2 regions of the Thermomonas sp. HDW16 genome follow, and region 2 is predicted to be linked to the other one. Evidence: predicted binding sites of a transcription regulator. Region 2 holds the regulator's gene; the other holds the start of a gene.
What was found. Region 2 encodes sigma-54, which starts transcription at its own class of promoters, with help from an activator protein. Its sites were predicted from a motif close to TGGCACGNGCNTTGC; they were not measured.
Positions count from the first base shown of each region.

Region 1: a site for sigma-54 is predicted at 2,191-2,205, ahead of glnA (type I glutamate--ammonia ligase). Genes of this name have one in related genera too.

Region 1 is NZ_CP049872.1:194,667-202,622, forward strand. It holds gene G7079_RS00825 (TorF family putative porin) at 1-432, opposite strand, end outside; gene glnA (type I glutamate--ammonia ligase) at 735-2,144, opposite strand; gene G7079_RS00835 (undecaprenyl-diphosphate phosphatase) at 2,351-3,205, shown strand; gene G7079_RS00840 (DUF4377 domain-containing protein) at 3,279-4,091, shown strand; gene G7079_RS00845 (YbhB/YbcL family Raf kinase inhibitor-like protein) at 4,098-4,697, opposite strand; gene G7079_RS00850 (alpha/beta fold hydrolase) at 4,786-5,775, opposite strand; gene G7079_RS00855 (lysophospholipid acyltransferase family protein) at 5,783-6,559, opposite strand; gene G7079_RS00860 (hotdog fold thioesterase) at 6,606-6,980, opposite strand; gene G7079_RS00865 (YkvA family protein) at 7,057-7,671, opposite strand; gene G7079_RS00870 (phospholipase D family protein) at 7,765-7,956, opposite strand, start outside.
Region 2 is NZ_CP049872.1:966,464-974,419, reverse strand. It holds gene G7079_RS04385 (KpsF/GutQ family sugar-phosphate isomerase) at 1-156, shown strand, start outside; gene G7079_RS04380 (HAD hydrolase family protein) at 156-701, shown strand; gene lptC (LPS export ABC transporter periplasmic protein LptC) at 698-1,252, shown strand; gene lptA (lipopolysaccharide transport periplasmic protein LptA) at 1,233-1,760, shown strand; gene lptB (LPS export ABC transporter ATP-binding protein) at 1,760-2,479, shown strand; gene G7079_RS04360 (RNA polymerase factor sigma-54) at 2,647-4,083, shown strand; gene raiA (ribosome-associated translation inhibitor RaiA) at 4,146-4,472, shown strand; gene hprK (HPr(Ser) kinase/phosphatase) at 4,503-5,456, shown strand; gene rapZ (RNase adapter RapZ) at 5,453-6,328, shown strand; gene G7079_RS04340 (PTS fructose IIA subunit family protein) at 6,483-6,875, shown strand; gene G7079_RS04335 (HPr family phosphocarrier protein) at 6,915-7,184, shown strand; gene ptsP (phosphoenolpyruvate--protein phosphotransferase) at 7,184-7,956, shown strand, end outside.

The DNA of each region.
Region 1 (7,956 bases), 770 kb from region 2:
ATTGAAGCCGGACGGGAAGTCGCCGGGATACCAGTAGTAGGCCGCGCCGACGTCATAGCTCACGGCTTCGCTGAACTGGCCGCGATAGCCGCCGTAGACATCGAGTTCAAGGCTGCTGGAGATCGGCGCGGTACTGGTCGACAGATCCGACAACCAACTGGCATTGCTGCCCCAGGTGCCGATGTAGAAGCCGCCATCGGACGCGTATTCCACGCCCCCTTGCAGGGCGGGTTTCTGGTTGGTCTGCGAGAGACCGCGGAACACGTAGTCGCTGGTCAGCGAGACGTTGCCGCTGGTACCGGCCTGCGCGTCGGCGAAGCCGAGCAAGGCGAGTACCGCGATGGCGATGCGGGCGCGCCGCGTGGTGTTGCGAGCGTGCGTGCGCGTCGTGGTCGATGCATGGAACGGTGTTGCCACAGTGTGAGACGACATGACGCAGGCTCCTCATAAGCGGTGCCCTCCCCGGTCAGTGTTGCGTGCTCGTGCAATGCAGGAACGCTTCGTGCCCTACCTGCTGCGATCGTCGACCGCGTGGCTCCTCCTTTCGATAGTGTCGCGCAGCGCCGCTGCGCATGGCCCACTCCAGCTCCCCCTCCAGCCAAAAGGCCCGGGAGGCGCGCACCCGTCGGCACGCGCTCCCGGCCTGTCCGACCCTCGCCGGGGAGGGAGCGAAGCGAGGATCAGCTCGCTTCGCCCTGATGCATCGCATGCCGCCGCACGGGCGGCAACGCGCATCAGACGGTGTAGTACATCTGGTATTCCAGCGGGTGCGTGGCCGCGCGGAACGCGGTGACTTCCTTCATCTTCAGCGCGATGTAGCCATCGATGAAGTCGTCGGTGAACACGCCGCCGGCCTTGAGGAAGTCGCGATCCTTGTCGAGGGCTTCCAGCGCCTGGTCGAGCGAGTGGCAGACGGTGGGAATGCCCTTCTCTTCTTCCGGCGGCAGGTCGTACAGATCCTTGTCGCTGGGCGCGCCCGGGTCGATCTGGTTCTTGATGCCGTCAAGGCCGGCCATCATCAGCGCGGCGAAGGTCAGGTAGCCCGACTGGATCGGGTCGGGGAAGCGCATTTCGATGCGGCGCGCCTTCGGGTTGGCCACGTACGGAATGCGGCAGGACGCCGAACGGTTGCGCGCCGAGTAGGCCAGCATCACCGGCGCCTCGAAGCCCGGCACCAGGCGCTTGTAGCTGTTGGTGCCGGAGTTGGTGAACGCGTTGATCGCGCGCGCATGCTTGAAGATGCCGCCGATGTACCACAGCGCCATCTGCGACAGGCCGCCGTAGCCATCGCCGGAGAATAGGTTGACGCCGCCCTTGGCCAGCGACATGTGCACGTGCATGCCGCTGCCGTTGTCGCCGACGATCGGCTTCGGCATGAAGGTCGCGGTCTTGCCGTTGCGATGGGCGACGTTCTTGATGATGTACTTCATCGTCAGCAGTTCGTCGGCCTTCTGCACCAGGGTGTTGAACTTGGTGCCGATCTCGCACTGGCCGGCGTTCGCCACTTCGTGGTGGTGCACTTCGACCTCGATGCCGACCTGTTCCAGCGTCTTGCACATCTCGGCGCGGATGTCGTGCAGCGAATCCAGCGGCGCGACCGGGAAGTAGCCGCCCTTCACCATCGGCCGGTAGCCGGTGTTGCCGCCTTCGTATTCGCGGCCGGAGTTCCAGTGCGCTTCTTCCGAATCGACGTGGAAGAAGGTGTGGCCCATTTCATTGGCGAAGCGCACGGAATCGAAGATGAAGAATTCCGGTTCCGGGCCGAAGAACGCGGTGTCGGCGATGCCGGCCGCCTTCAGGTAGGCCTCGGCGCGCTTGGCGATGCCGCGCGGATCGCGCGAGTAGGCCTGCATGGTCGCCGGGTCCAGGATGTCGCAGGTCAGGATCAGGGTGGGATCGGCGGTGAACGGGTCGATCACCGCGGTCGACGCATCCGGCAGCAGCACCATGTCGGATTCGTTGATGCCCTTCCAGCCGCTGATCGAGCTGCCGTCGAACATCTTGCCGTCCTCGAACAGGCTGGCGTCGACGATCGACTTGGGGAAGGTCACGTGGTGCTGCACGCCACGCATGTCGGTGAAACGCAGGTCGACGAATTCGACCTTGTGGTCACGGATCAGCTTTTCGACATTTTCGAACGACATGGGGAAACTCCGGAAGGAAAGGGGTGAACCGATGGCTGTGTTTATCGCAAGCCGCGTGCCAACTTTCAACTTATTGATATTGCTAATGTTTTATGTTCACTCGGAAACATAAATCCCTATATTGGTGCGTTTACATTGATTGTTAGCACCAAATTGGGCGTTTCGCTTTGCGCTATCCTGCGCCGTCGCCCAGACCCCGGTTCCGCATGAACGACCTGCTCGCCGCGCTGCTGCTTGGCATCATCGAAGGCATCACCGAATTCCTGCCGATTTCCAGCACCGGGCACCTGCTGATCGCCGAACGCTGGCTGGGCCATCGCAGCGACCTGTTCAACATCGCCATCCAGGCCGGCGCGATCCTGGCCGTGGTGCTGATCTACTGGAAGCGGCTGTGGGGCATGCTGACCGCCTTCTTCGGCCATGACGCGCCCGCGCCCTACGATCCGCTGGGCGTGACCGCCAGCCCGGCGCAATCGCGCGATTACGCCTTCAAGTTGCTGGTCGCCTTCGGGGTGACCGCGGTCGGCGGACTGCTGGTGAAGAAGCTGGGCTGGGAATTGCCGGACACGGTGCGGCCGATCGCCTGGGCGCTGATCATCGGCGCGTTCTGGATGGTGATCGCCGAGCAACTGGCGGCCAAGCGCGCCGCGCGTGAAGGCGAACGCAGCGCCATCTCGTGGACGACGGCGATCCTGGTCGGCATCGCCCAAGTCGTTGCCGGCGTATTCCCGGGTACCTCGCGCTCGGCCGCGACCATCTTCGTCGCCCTGCTCGCCGGCACCACCAGCCGCGCCGCGGCAACCGAATTCGCCTTCGTGGTCGGCATCCCCACCATGTTCGCGGCCACTGGCTACGAATTGCTGTCGATGCTCAAGGATGGCGGCATCGGCAACGAGGACTGGACGGCACTGAGCGTCGCGTTCGTCGCCTCTGCGGTGACCGCCTTCGTCGCGGTGAAATGGCTGCTGCGCTACATCCAGAGCCATCGCTTCACCGCGTTCGCGGTCTATCGCGTCCTGCTCGGCATCGCCTTGCTGTGGTGGCTGCCGGTCGGCGGATAAGCCGACGGCGGTTTCCTCGACCCCGTTTGCACCCGCCGTGCGTTTGCATCGCACTCTCCTTGAGGAAACCGCCATGAACCGCCTGTTGCTGCCGTTGCTCGCCGCCGCCTTGCTGGCCGGTTGCCCGAATGCGGAAACCAACAAACCCATCCCCGCGGCAGCCACGGCCACGCCCGCTCCTACTGCGTCCGGCCTGGCGGCCCAGTTGGCGCGTTACCACTGGTACCTGCAGGGCGCGACCGACGCGAAGGGCAAGCGCATCGATGCGTTGTTCGCGCGCGAAGACAAGCCGCTGCAACTGGATTTCACCAACGGGCGCATCGGCATCGGCAACAGCTGCAACCACATCGGCGGCAGCTTCAGCGTGACCGCGGAGGGCATCGAGATCGGCAGCCTGATGTCGACCCAAATGGCTTGCGCCAACCCGAAGCTGATGGCGCTGGACGCGGAAGCATCCCGACGGCTCGAAGGCTCGCTGGCCTTGCTGCTGGCCGAAAGCGAGCCGCCGCAGCTGCGCATCAGCAACCGCGCGGGCGACACGCTGTCCTTCCGCGCCGAACCCACCGCCGACACCCGCTTTGGCGGCCCGGGCGAGCGCGTGTTCCTGGAAGTCGCGGCACAAACCCAACGCTGCCACCACCCGCTGATCCCGGACATGCAGTGCCTGCAGGTACGCGAGATCCACTACGACGCCAAGGGGCTGAAGGCCGGTACGCCGGGGCCTTTCCAGCACTTCTACGATGCGATCGAGGGTTATACCCACGAACCCGGCGTTCGCAACGTACTGCGAGTGAACCGCTACGCCATCAAGAACCCGCCGATGGACGCGTCGAATACGGCCTGGGTGCTGGACATGGTGGTGGAGTCCGAAGCTTCGGCGAAGTGACCCGCCTCAGCCGCTGATGCTGTAGGTGCCGTAGGTGCTGGCCTCGGCCAGCACATGGCCCTGCATGGCCCGGAGCACGTCGCCGGCCGTGAATGCCTTCGGCAATTCGAGGCTGGCGACATCCAGCGCGAACACGCGAAAGAAATAGCGATGCGTGCGCAGGTCGTGCGGCGGCGGATACGGGCCGTCGTAGCCGAAGTACTGACCACCCATCTCCGCATTGCCGGCGAACCAGCCGGTGTAGTCGTTGAGGCCCTGGCGTGCGCCCTCGCCCTGGCACGGACCCTTGCCGCCCTTGGTCACGCCGCTGCTGCAACTGCCGGCCGCAATCTCCGTCATGTCGACGGGCATGTTCACCACCACCCAGTGCACGAAATCGCCGCGCGGATGATCGACCGGGATCGGCACGTCGGCATTGGCAACCAATGCGCCATCGGTCGGCGCATCGGTGTCGATGCACAGCAGGGCGAACGATTTCGTGCCGGCTGGCGCATCGCTCCAGGCCAGCTGCGGATTGCGATTGCCGCCGAAGCCGCCGGGCGCGCCCAGCGCGAACTCGGACGGGATCGGCTTGCCGTTTTCGAAGCTGTCGCTGTGGATGCGCATCGGAAACCTCAAAAGAGAACTGGACCGCAGTTGATTTTGCGCGGAAGTCGGTGAACGTGTCGAAAAGCCCCGACGCGATTGCAATGACCTAGACCACTGAGCTCAATCGCGTGGTCACCCAACGCTCCGCATACCCATCCAGTTTTGCGTTCTCGATGAAGCCGCAGTGGCCGCCGTGCGCGGCCAGCTCGACCTGCACGTTGGGAAATCCTGCAACCTCTTCGAACTCGCGCAGCGGGATCACCGGATCATCGGCGGCCATCAGGATATCGACCGGGATCGGCAGGTCGCGCAGGCGTTCGCCGGCGACGGAATAGCCTTCGAAATACTGATCGAGGGTGGCGAAATCGGTATGTCGCAGCACCATCCATTCGGTCAACGCGCGCATGCGCAGGTGCAGCACGTCGTCGGCAAAGGAGTGCGTGCCGGGAAACAGCGCCCGCTTGCGCGCCAGCGAACGCCGCCACTTGCGCTCGAAATAGCGCATGTACAGCGGCAATCCGTTTTCCATCGCGTCCATCGTCCGCGCCGGGTCCAGCAACGGGCAGACCGCGACCACGCGCTGCAGTGGCAGGCCGTGGCTGCGCGCGCGCAACGCCAGGCGCAGGGCGAAGTTGCCGCCCAGCGAATAGCCGGCTGCGAACAACGGCTGGTCCGGCCAGCGCGTGGCGATCGCGCGTACCGCATCGACGATCTCGTCGATCCGGTTGGAATGGAAGATGCCTTCGTTGAGATGGTGGCTGTCGCCGTGGTCGCGGAAATTCAGCCGGAATACGGCGAAACCGGCATCCAGCAGGCGCGCGGCGGTCAGCCGCATGTAATTGGAATCGACGCTGCCTTCCCAGCCGTGCAGCAATACGACCAATCCTTTCGGTTCGATGTCGGGCCTGAGGCTATGCACGCCCTGCAGGCGCACGCCGCGGCCGACCTCGAGCACCACCGCTTCGTGCGTCGCGCCCAGTCCATGCAGGCGCCGGCGCGCGCGAATCGCACGCAGCGGGCTGGAGGACAACACCGACTGCAGGTGCGGGCTGCGCAGCCAGCGCGGCGGCATGAACTCGCTGCGCAGCTGGCTCATCTCGCGCTCACGCGGCGGCCATTGCCTGCTCGATGCGAGCGCGCGCCAAGGTCGCGATGCGGCGGCGGCCTTCGTGCTCCGCGTGCAGGATCGGTTCCAGGAAATACACGGTCACCGGCCGCGCTGGTTCGCCCAACAGACGCACGAAGTTGCCCATGAAGCTTTCGCCGGGAGCGAAGGCGACAATGGTTTGCGCCTCGCAATGCGCGCCGAAACATAGCGCCACCGGCTGCACTGGTGCATCGGCCTCGACCGCAGCGGTGAAGATACGTGCGTGGAATGCACCGAGTTCGCGTCCGTCGCGGGTACCCCCCTCGGGGAAGGCTGCCACCGCATGGCCATCGCGCAAGCGCGCGGCCATTTCGATCATCACGTCGGTCAGCGAATGTGCATTGCCGCGCTGCAGGAAAATGCTTTCGCCGGCCTTCGCCAACCAGCCGATCAGCGGCCAATCGCGGATCTCTGCCTTGGCGATGAAGCCCATCATGTGCTGCGAGTGCAGGGTGATGATGTCGACCCAGCTGAGATGGTTGGCGACGAACATGGTGCCGCCAGGCAGCGGTGTGCCGACCTGGCGCACGCGCATGCCGAATACCCACAACAGGCCGCCGGCCCACCAACGGATCGCCGCATGACCGACTTTCTTCTCGCCGATGGTGTCGATGGCGATCAGCACCAGGATAATCGGCAGGCCCACCAGGACGTGGCAGGCCAGCAAGGGCAGGCGCAGGAGCGTGCGCAGGATGCGCAGCAGGGATTCGACGGCGGGTGGCGTCGCGCTCATGGCCGAACCTTAGCGTTGCACGCTAGAGCGGTCAGCCTAGCCGCGATCAGGGCCGGCCCGAGGCGGGCGGCTGCGGCAAAACCGAGAGGGTGATGCGGCTGATGCAAACCGATTTGCCGGCCTCGTCCTCGATCAGGATCTCCCAGACCTGCGTGCTGCGACCAATATGGATCGGCCGCGCGGTACCGGTGACCACGCCGCTCCGTACCGCACGCAGGTGGTTGGCATTGATCTCCAGCCCGACCACTGCATTGCCGCCGGCCATCAACATGCCGGCGCTGCTGCCCAGGGTTTCCGCCAGTGCGACCGAAGCGCCGCCATGCAACAGGCCGTAGGGTTGATGGGTGCGCGCGTCGACCGGCATGGTGGCGCGCAGGTAGCCGTCACCGAGCTCCGTGAACACGATCCCCAGCGACTGCATCAAGGTGTCGGCCGAACGCGCGTTCAGCGCCTCGATCGTGGCCTCCGTCGGCCAGGCGAATTCGCTGGCCAAGGCCTCAGCCGAACTTGAACACGCCCGGGCGCCAGCCGCGGACGTAGGAGCCCTTGGTGTGTGCGTAGCCGCTGCTGCCACCGTAGCCGCTACCGAAATCGCGCTCGCGACGCTGGTGCATGCGGTCGATCAACTCCTCGCGGCGGCCGTCCAGCCAATCGGTACGGCCCAGCGTGGCCGGATCGATGCCGCGGCGCTTGGCTTCGTGCGCGCGGTAGTCGCAGAAGTCGTCGTAGGCATCCAGCTCGTGCTTCAGTTCGCGCACCGACAGCTCGATCATCACTGCGTCGTCGAGGAAGCCCAACACCTCGACATGATCCGGGATCACGTCATTCGGGTCGCAGAAGTACGTCAGCGCACCCAGCACTCGCTGCTTGTCTGCCTCGGGCAACGCCCATGCCTCGTCGCGCACCATCGCGATCATGTCGTCCAGGCGCAGCAGTCGATCCTTGATGAAATCCGGGATGTGCACCTTCTGCGCGTCGTCGAGCAACGCCACCGACGCGGAGATGATCTCGTCCGCCGTCTTGTCCTCGGATGCCTTCTTGGAGCGATCCATCGCTGCGGTGAAATGGGCGAGATCGCGGTCGTTGAGCTCGAAGTTCAGGGTGATCGACATGGCGGCGTCCTGGCACGCGAATTGAGACGGGCAGACTAGGCTGCGCGCCGCGGCGCGTCAATCCGACGCAAGCCATGAACCAAAACGGCCACGCTAGAGGATCGGCGACAATCCCGCGCCGAAGGCGGTGAATAAGCGCACGCCTAGCCATTTCAGGCCCAGGTCGACCTCCGGGAATTCGCCGACCGGTTGGTAGCAGCGGCGGAAATCGGCATCGAACGGCGACAGCGGGCGCGGACAGTCCGGGCCGGGGACGAACTGGTAGCTGGTCGCGTACTTGATCGG
Region 2 (7,956 bases):
CGCGCACCGCGCACCATCGGTGCCGACGCGCTGGCGGTGGAAGCCGCGCAGCTGATGGAAACGCACAAGATCAACGCGCTGCTGGTCATCGACGCGGATCGACGCGTGGTCGGCGCGCTGAACATCCACGACTTGCTGCGTGCACGGGTGGTGTGATGACAACGATCAACTACCCCGCCGATGTGCTTGCGCGCGCCGCGAAGATCAAGCTGATCGGCTTCGACGTGGACGGCACCCTGACCGATGGCCGCCTGCTGTACGCCAGCAACGACGCCGACGCCAAGGCCTTTTACGTGCAGGACGGCATGGGCATCACCCTGCTGCGCCATGCCGGGATCGAAACCGCGCTGGTGACCGCGCGCAACAGCCCGGTCGCCGCGGCGCGCGGCAAGGAGCTGAAGATCGCGCATGTCCACATCGGCGAACGCAGCAAGCTGGCCTGCATGCAACGCGTCGCGGCTGAAATGGGCATCGGCATGGACGAGGTGGCCTTCATGGGCGACGACCTCCCGGATCTCGCCACCCTGCGCGGCGTAGGCCTTGCCATCGCACCCGCCGATGCGCACCACTGGGTATTGCCGGCCGTGCATTGGGTGACCCCGCGCTATGGTGGCAACGGTGCGGCACGCGACGCATGCGACCTGCTGCTGCAGGCACAGGGCAAGGTCGAGGCCATCCTGGCCCATGGGGAACACCCGTGAGCTGGCGTGCCGGCCTGACCATCGTCCTGCTGCTCGCCGCAATCGCCAGCGGCTGGTCGGTGTGGCACCAATCCGGCGGCAATGCCGAAACCATGGCAGCCGTCCGTTCGGAATACGTGCTGCACGATTACGAACTGGTCTCGCTGGATTCGCAGGGCAAGGAGTCGTTCACCCTGCGCGGCCCGCGCCTGCAACGCGACCCAGGCGCGAAGTCGATGACACTGGATACCCCGAAGTTCCTGGTGCCCGACCGCAACGGCGCTTACTGGGACGTGAAAGCACAGCTCGGACGGGTACCAGACGATGGCCAGCAGTTGCAATTACGCGGACAGGTCGTCGCCACCAGTCCCACGCAGGTACCGCCGCCGACCCGGATCGAGACCGAGGAACTGAACATCTTCCCCAACGAGAATCGCGCGACCTCGGCGGCGATCGTGACCCTCACCCGCCCCGGCCTTACAATGCGCGGTCGCGGCCTGCAGGCGGATTTCGATCGGCAGGTCTCACTTCTCTCGGATGTGCGATACCACTATGTCCCGACGAACCGCTGACCTCGCGGCTGCCGCGCTTGCCCTGTTCGCCGCCGTTTTCGCGGCCGGTGCGAATGCGCGCAGTTCGGACCGCACCCAGCCGATGGACATCGAGGCCGCGCACAGCACCTGCAGCCTCGGCGCCAACGACAGTTGTACCCTGACCGGCAACGTGACCATGACCCAGGGCAGCCTGAACGTGGTGGCGGCCAAGGCGATCATCGAGCAAAGCAACGGCGATCCCAGCCGCGCCCTGCTTAGCGGTGGCGTGACCCTGCGCCAGACCCTCGACGACGGCAACCCGATCAATGCCACTGCCAGCAACGTGGACTACAACCTCAAGACCGAGGTGGTAGTGTTCACCGGCAACGTGACCATCACCCAACAACGCGGCACCCTCAACGGCCAGCGCGTGGTCTACAACATGAAGACCGGGCAGGTGGACAGCGGCGGCGCTGGCAACGGCCGGGTCAAGATGCGCATCCTGCCCAAGGGCGCGCAGCCGGCACCGGCGAAGGCCTCGAACTGATGTTGGTCGCCAAGGGACTACGCAAGCGCTACAAATCGCGCGAGGTCGTGCGCGACTTCAGCCTGACCCTCGAGGCGGGCGAAGTGGTCGGCCTGCTCGGCCCGAATGGTGCCGGCAAGACCACCTGCTTCTACATGATCGTGGGCCTGGTACCGGCCGATGCCGGCAGCATCGTGCTCGACGGCATCGACATCACTCTTGATCCGATGTACGAACGCGCCAAGCGCGGCGTCGGCTACCTGCCGCAGGAACCCTCGGTGTTCCGCAAGCTCAGCGTGGCGGACAACCTTCGCCTGGTTCTGGAATTGCGCCAAGACCTCGACGAGGACGGCCGCGAACGCGAGCTGGAAGGCCTGCTGGACGAGTTGCAGATCGGCCATGTCGCCGAACAGATGGGCGCCAGCCTGTCCGGCGGTGAACGGCGGCGGGTGGAAATCGCCCGCGCGTTGGCCGGCAAGCCGCGCCTGATCCTGCTGGACGAGCCATTCGCCGGCGTCGATCCGATCTCGGTCAACGAGATCCAACGCATCGTTACCCACCTCAAGGATCGCGGGATCGGCGTGCTGATCACCGACCACAACGTCCGCGAGACCCTGGGCATCTGCGACCGCGCCTACATCCTGGCCGATGGCGCCGTGCTGGCACAGGGCGCGCCCGAAGCCCTGCTGGAGAGCCCGGACGTGCGTCGGGTGTACCTGGGCGATACGTTCCGGCTCTGAACCACTTCCAGGGTTGCCGTTCCGGCGCAAACCGGGATCCGCCCTGGATCGCGCGCCTGAAAACAGACATGCGCCTGTCAGACACGGCCGGCTTTCGCCGGAATGACGAATCCATTTGCGCACCGATAACGTTTTTTTATCCGCAGTCGGATATATCCTGAGTGCGGATGAAACCGCGCCTTTCCCCCGGGCTGCACCAGCAATTGATCCTGACGCCGCAGCTGCGCCAGGCGATCCGCCTGTTGCAGCTGTCCACGATCGAACTCGAAGCGGAAATCGCCGAGGCGGTGGCCAGCAACCCGCTGCTCGACTGGGCCGAAGCGGGCGAAGCAGGCCCAGCGGATGCGCACGAGGTGCGCGATGCCGATGGCGCGCACGACGCGGCGACGCAGGGACACGAACATGTGGACGAACGCGTGGACGAGCACTGGGATCGCGAAAGCGAGCCCTGGCAGGAGCGGATCGGCCCGGCATCGGATGGCGGCGAGGACTTCGCCGGTGACCGCGCGGCCAGTGCGGAAACCCTGCGCGACCACCTGCTCTGGCAATTGCACCTCGGCCACTTCAGCCAACGCGACCTCGGCATCGGCGTGGCGCTGATCGACGCCATCGACGACGACGGCTACCTGCGCGAAGAGCTCGATGCCATCGCCGACGGCCTCAAGCCGGAAATCGACGCAGAACACGACGAGGTGCTGCAAGTCCTGCACCGCATCCAGCAGTTCGACCCGGTCGGCGTGGGCGCACGCGACCTCGGTGAATGCCTGCGTCTGCAATTGCGTACGTTGGCCGAAGACAGCCCTGGCCGCGACCTGGCGATGGCGGTGGCTGCCGGCGCATTGGCGCGGCTGCCGAAGATCGGCATCGACGGATTGTGCCGCGAACTGGACTGCAAGCGCGCCGAGGCCGAGGAAGCGGTGCACCTGCTGCGCAGCCTGGATCCGCGTCCTGGCACCCAGCACGGCGACCTGCCAGCCGGAACCTATGTCACTCCGGATTGCGTTATCTGGCGCCAGCAGGGCCTGTGGCGAGTGGCGCTGGCCGCCGGCGCCACCCCGCGCATCACCATCCAGCGCGACTACGAACAGATGATCCGCCACGCCGGCGCGGCCGATGCCGAATACCTGCGTGGCCGGCTGCAGGAAGCGCGTTGGCTGTTGAAGGGCCTGGAATCGCGTGCCGACACCCTGTTGCGCGTGGTGCGCTGCCTGGTGCGCGAGCAGGCCGGCTTCCTCGAATTCGGCGACCAGGCGCTGCACCCATTGACCCTGCGCAGCGTGGCCGCCGAACTCGGCTTGCACGAATCCACGGTCTCCCGCGCGATCGCCCGCAAGTACGTGCGCACCCCGCGCGGCACCATCCCGCTGCGCGATTTCTTCGCCTCCGGGATCGAAACCGAAGGCGGCGGCAGCGCTTCCAGCACCGCCATCCAGGACATGATCCGCAAGCTGGTCGAGGCCGAGGATCCGCGCAAGCCGCTATCCGACGCGCGCCTCGCCGACACCCTGAAATCGGGCGGCGTGCCGGTGGCGCGGCGTACCGTCGCCAAGTATCGTGAGGCCCTGCAGATTCCCGCATCGCACGAGCGCGTGCGCATCGGTTGACGCGGCGCGTGCAAGCCAAAAATCGTTCCACCCCGCAGTATCCACAGTCGAAGGAGGTTCAGATGCAAATCGAAACCCATGGCCATCAGATGGAAGTCACCCCGGCCCTGCGCGACTACGTGGAAACACGCTTCGAACGACTCGCACGACACTTCGAACACCCTTGCCAGATCCGCGTGCAACTTGGCCTGGACAAACCCGAGCACAAGGCCGAAGCAACGATCAACCTGTCCGGTCGCACCTTGCACGCCGATGCCAACGGTCAGGACATGTACGCCGCGATCGACCTGCTGTCGGACAAGCTCGATCGCCTGCTGATGAAGCAGAAGGAACGCATGGTCGACCACCACCGCGGCGAGAGCCTCGCGCAAAGCGGCGCGCTTGGCTGATCCGTCCATCCCGCGGCGGAGAGCACACACTTGAACGCCGCCCGCATCACCGCCGCGGAACTGTTCGAGCAACAGGCCGAACGCATGGAGCTACGCTGGCTCGCCGGCCAGCGTGGTTCCGATACGCGCGTCCTGGAAGCCGTGGAAACCGTGGCGCGGCGCCCATCGCTGGCCGGCTACCTCAACATCATCTATCCGAACAAGGTGCAGATCCTCGGCACCGAGGAACTGGCCTGGATGGACGGGCTGGATTCGCGCCAGCGTTGGGAAACGATCCAGAAGATCATCGGTTTCCGCCCGCTGGCGCTGGTCATCAGCAAGAACCAATCCTGCCCGGAAGACCTGCGCATCGCCGCCGAGGAAAGCGAAACGCCCCTGTGGAGTTCGCCGCGCCGCGGGCATGAACTGCTCAACCATCTGCAGTACAAACTTGCCCGCACGCTGGCGCCGCGGGTCACCTTGCACGGCGTGTTCATGGAGATCTATTCGATCGGCGTGCTGATCACCGGCGAATCCGGTTCCGGCAAGAGCGAACTCGCGCTGGAACTGGTGACGCGCGGGCATCGCCTGGTCGCGGACGACGCGCCCGAATTCACCCAGATCGCGCCGGACGTGCTCGACGGTGCCTGCCCGGAACTGCTGCAAGACATGCTGGAACTGCGCGGCCTGGGCGTGCTCAACATCCGCCAGATGTTCGGCGACACCGCGGTCAAGCGGAACAAATACCTGCGCATGATCGTGCACCTCAGCAAGCCCTCGCTCGACGCCAAGCCGGGCGGCATGGAACGATTGACCGGCGACATCGGCAGCCGCCGCCTGCTCGATCTCGACGTGCCGATGATCACCCTGCCGGTGATGGCCGGCCGCAACCTGGCAGTGCTCACCGAAGCCGCCACCCGCATGCACCTGTTGCGCAGCAAGGGCGTAGATCCGGCGGCCGCGTTCATGGCCCGCCACAGCCATTTCCTGGAGCGTTCGCAGTGACCGCGCAAAACCATCCAACGCCGCCGCTCGTCATCGTCAGCGGCATGTCCGGCTCCGGCAAGTCGGTGGCACTGAACACCTTCGAGGACCTCGGCTACTACTGCGTCGACAACCTACCCGCTGAACTGCTGCCCGAATTCGTGCGCCGCATGCTGGCTGGCGACAACGCGCCGGAAAAGATCGCGGTCGGCATCGATGCACGCAGCTTGGGCGACCTGGCCGACGTGCCGGAGGCGCTGTCGCAAGTCGGCGCACTGGGCCTCGACCCCAAGCTGCTGTTCTTCGACACTCGCGATGACGTGCTGGTGCGCCGCTACGCGGATACCCGCCGCCGGCATCCGCTCAGTCATCTCGGGCTGGTGCTGGCGGATGCGATCTCGCTGGAACGGCAGGCGCTGAAACCGCTGCGCCGGATCGCCGACAGCGTGCTGGACACCAGCGACCTCAACATCCACCAGATGCGCCGCCACATCCTGACCGAGTACGGCCTCAGCGGCGCCGGCTTGTCGTTGCTGTTCGAATCCTTCGCCTACCGGCGCGGCCTGCCGCCGGAGGCCGATTTCGTGCTGGATGCGCGGGTACTGCCCAACCCGCATTGGGACGCACGCCTGCGCCCGCTGTCCGGCCGCGATGCCGATGTACGCGACTACCTGGAAGAACAACCGGAAGTGGCGACCTACGTTGCGCAGGTGGAAGGCTTCCTTGATACCTGGTTGCCCAAGCTGCGTTCGGAAACCCGTAGCTACGTTACCGTCGCCTTCGGCTGCAGCGGCGGCCGCCATCGTTCGGTCTACCTGGCCGAACGCCTGGCCCGGCATTGCCGCGAAGCCGGCTGGGCGGAAGTCGCGGTGCACCATCGCGAGCTGGATTGATCCAACCATCCTCGGCACGCGGAACAGTTCGATGGCACCTGCGGTGCGAAGCCTGCACAGCGACATATCGAGTCACGTAGCGAACCCCGCCCGCAGGCCCCATCGAACTCGGAATCGCTTTCGCACTGTCATTCCCGTCTGTTAACTTGCATGCATGTCCGTCGGCATCCTGCTCATCACCCATGAAGGCATTGGCAACGCGCTGATCGCGGTGGCCACGCGCCTTCTGCGCCAGTTGCCGCTGACGACCGCAGCGTTCGAAGTCCCGTTCGATGGCGATGTCGACGCGCTGCTGCCGCAGGCCAGCGCTGCGCTGCGTCGCGTCGATGGCGGCCAGGGCGTGTTGGTGCTGACCGACCTGTACGGCGCGACCCCCAGCAATATCGCCACGAAGCTCGCCCGCCTCGGCACACCGGTACGCCGCGTCTCCGCGCTGAGCCTGCCGATGCTGCTGCGGGTGATGAACTATGCCGACCTGGACCTGGACGAATTGCCGGCGGTCGCCGCCGCTGGCGCACGCAACGGTGCCATCATTGATGACGCATGACATGACCACCACGCAACCGACAGCCACGAGGGCGATGCCGTGATCCAACGCGACCTGATCATCGTCAACCGCCTAGGCCTGCATGCGCGCGCCACCGCCAAGCTGGTGCAACTGCTGTCCACCTTCCGCTGCCAGGCCACCCTCGAAGCGCGCGGTCGCGAGGTCAACGCCAAGAGCATCATGGGCGTGATGCTGTTGGCCGCCGGAACGGGATCCACCGTGGTGCTGCGGGTGGACGGCGAAGACGAACAGGCAGCCGCCGACGCAGTCGCCGCGCTATTCGAACGCCGCTTCGACGAGGACAGCTGATGACGCGGCACGTCCTGTCCGGCACCGCCGCCGCACGTGGCAGCGCGCTTGGACGGGCACGCGTGCGCCTGCCGCACGCGCTTGACGTCGACGAGGCCCGCATCGCCGCGGACGAGGTCGATGCCGAACTCGAACGCATCCACGCCGCGGTCGACACCGTGCGCGCCGAGATGCACGCCCTGCGCGAACGCCTGCACGGCGCGCTTGCGCACGAAGTCGGCGAATTCCTCGACCTGCACGCATTGCTGCTGGACGACCCAGAATTGCTGCAGGGCATCGATGCGCTGATCCGCACCGGCCTGTACACCGCCGACTATGCCCTGCGCCTGCAGCGCGACCGCATCGCCGCGGTGTTCGACGGGATCGACGACCCCTACCTGCGCAGCCGCATCGACGACATCGACCAGGTGATCGGCCGCCTGCATGCCGCGCTGCACCGTCGCGAGGCCGATCTGCAAGGCGTGGCCGGCGAGATCCTGGTCACCGACAACATCGCGCCCACCGAACTCGCGCAGCTGCAGGCGCAAGGCGTGATGGGCGTGATCACCGCTGGCGGCAGCGCGCTCTCGCACAGCGCCATCCTTGCCCGCAGCCTGCATTTGCCGCTGGTGGTGGGAGCGGCGCAGGCATTGCAGAAGGTCAATGACGGTGACGTGCTGGTGATGGATGGCGGCACTGGCCTGGTGGTGCTTGAACCGGACGCCGAGGATCTGCGCGAACATCGCAAGCGCGTGGAGGAAGTCAAGCGCGAGCGCAAGCAGCTCAACCGCCT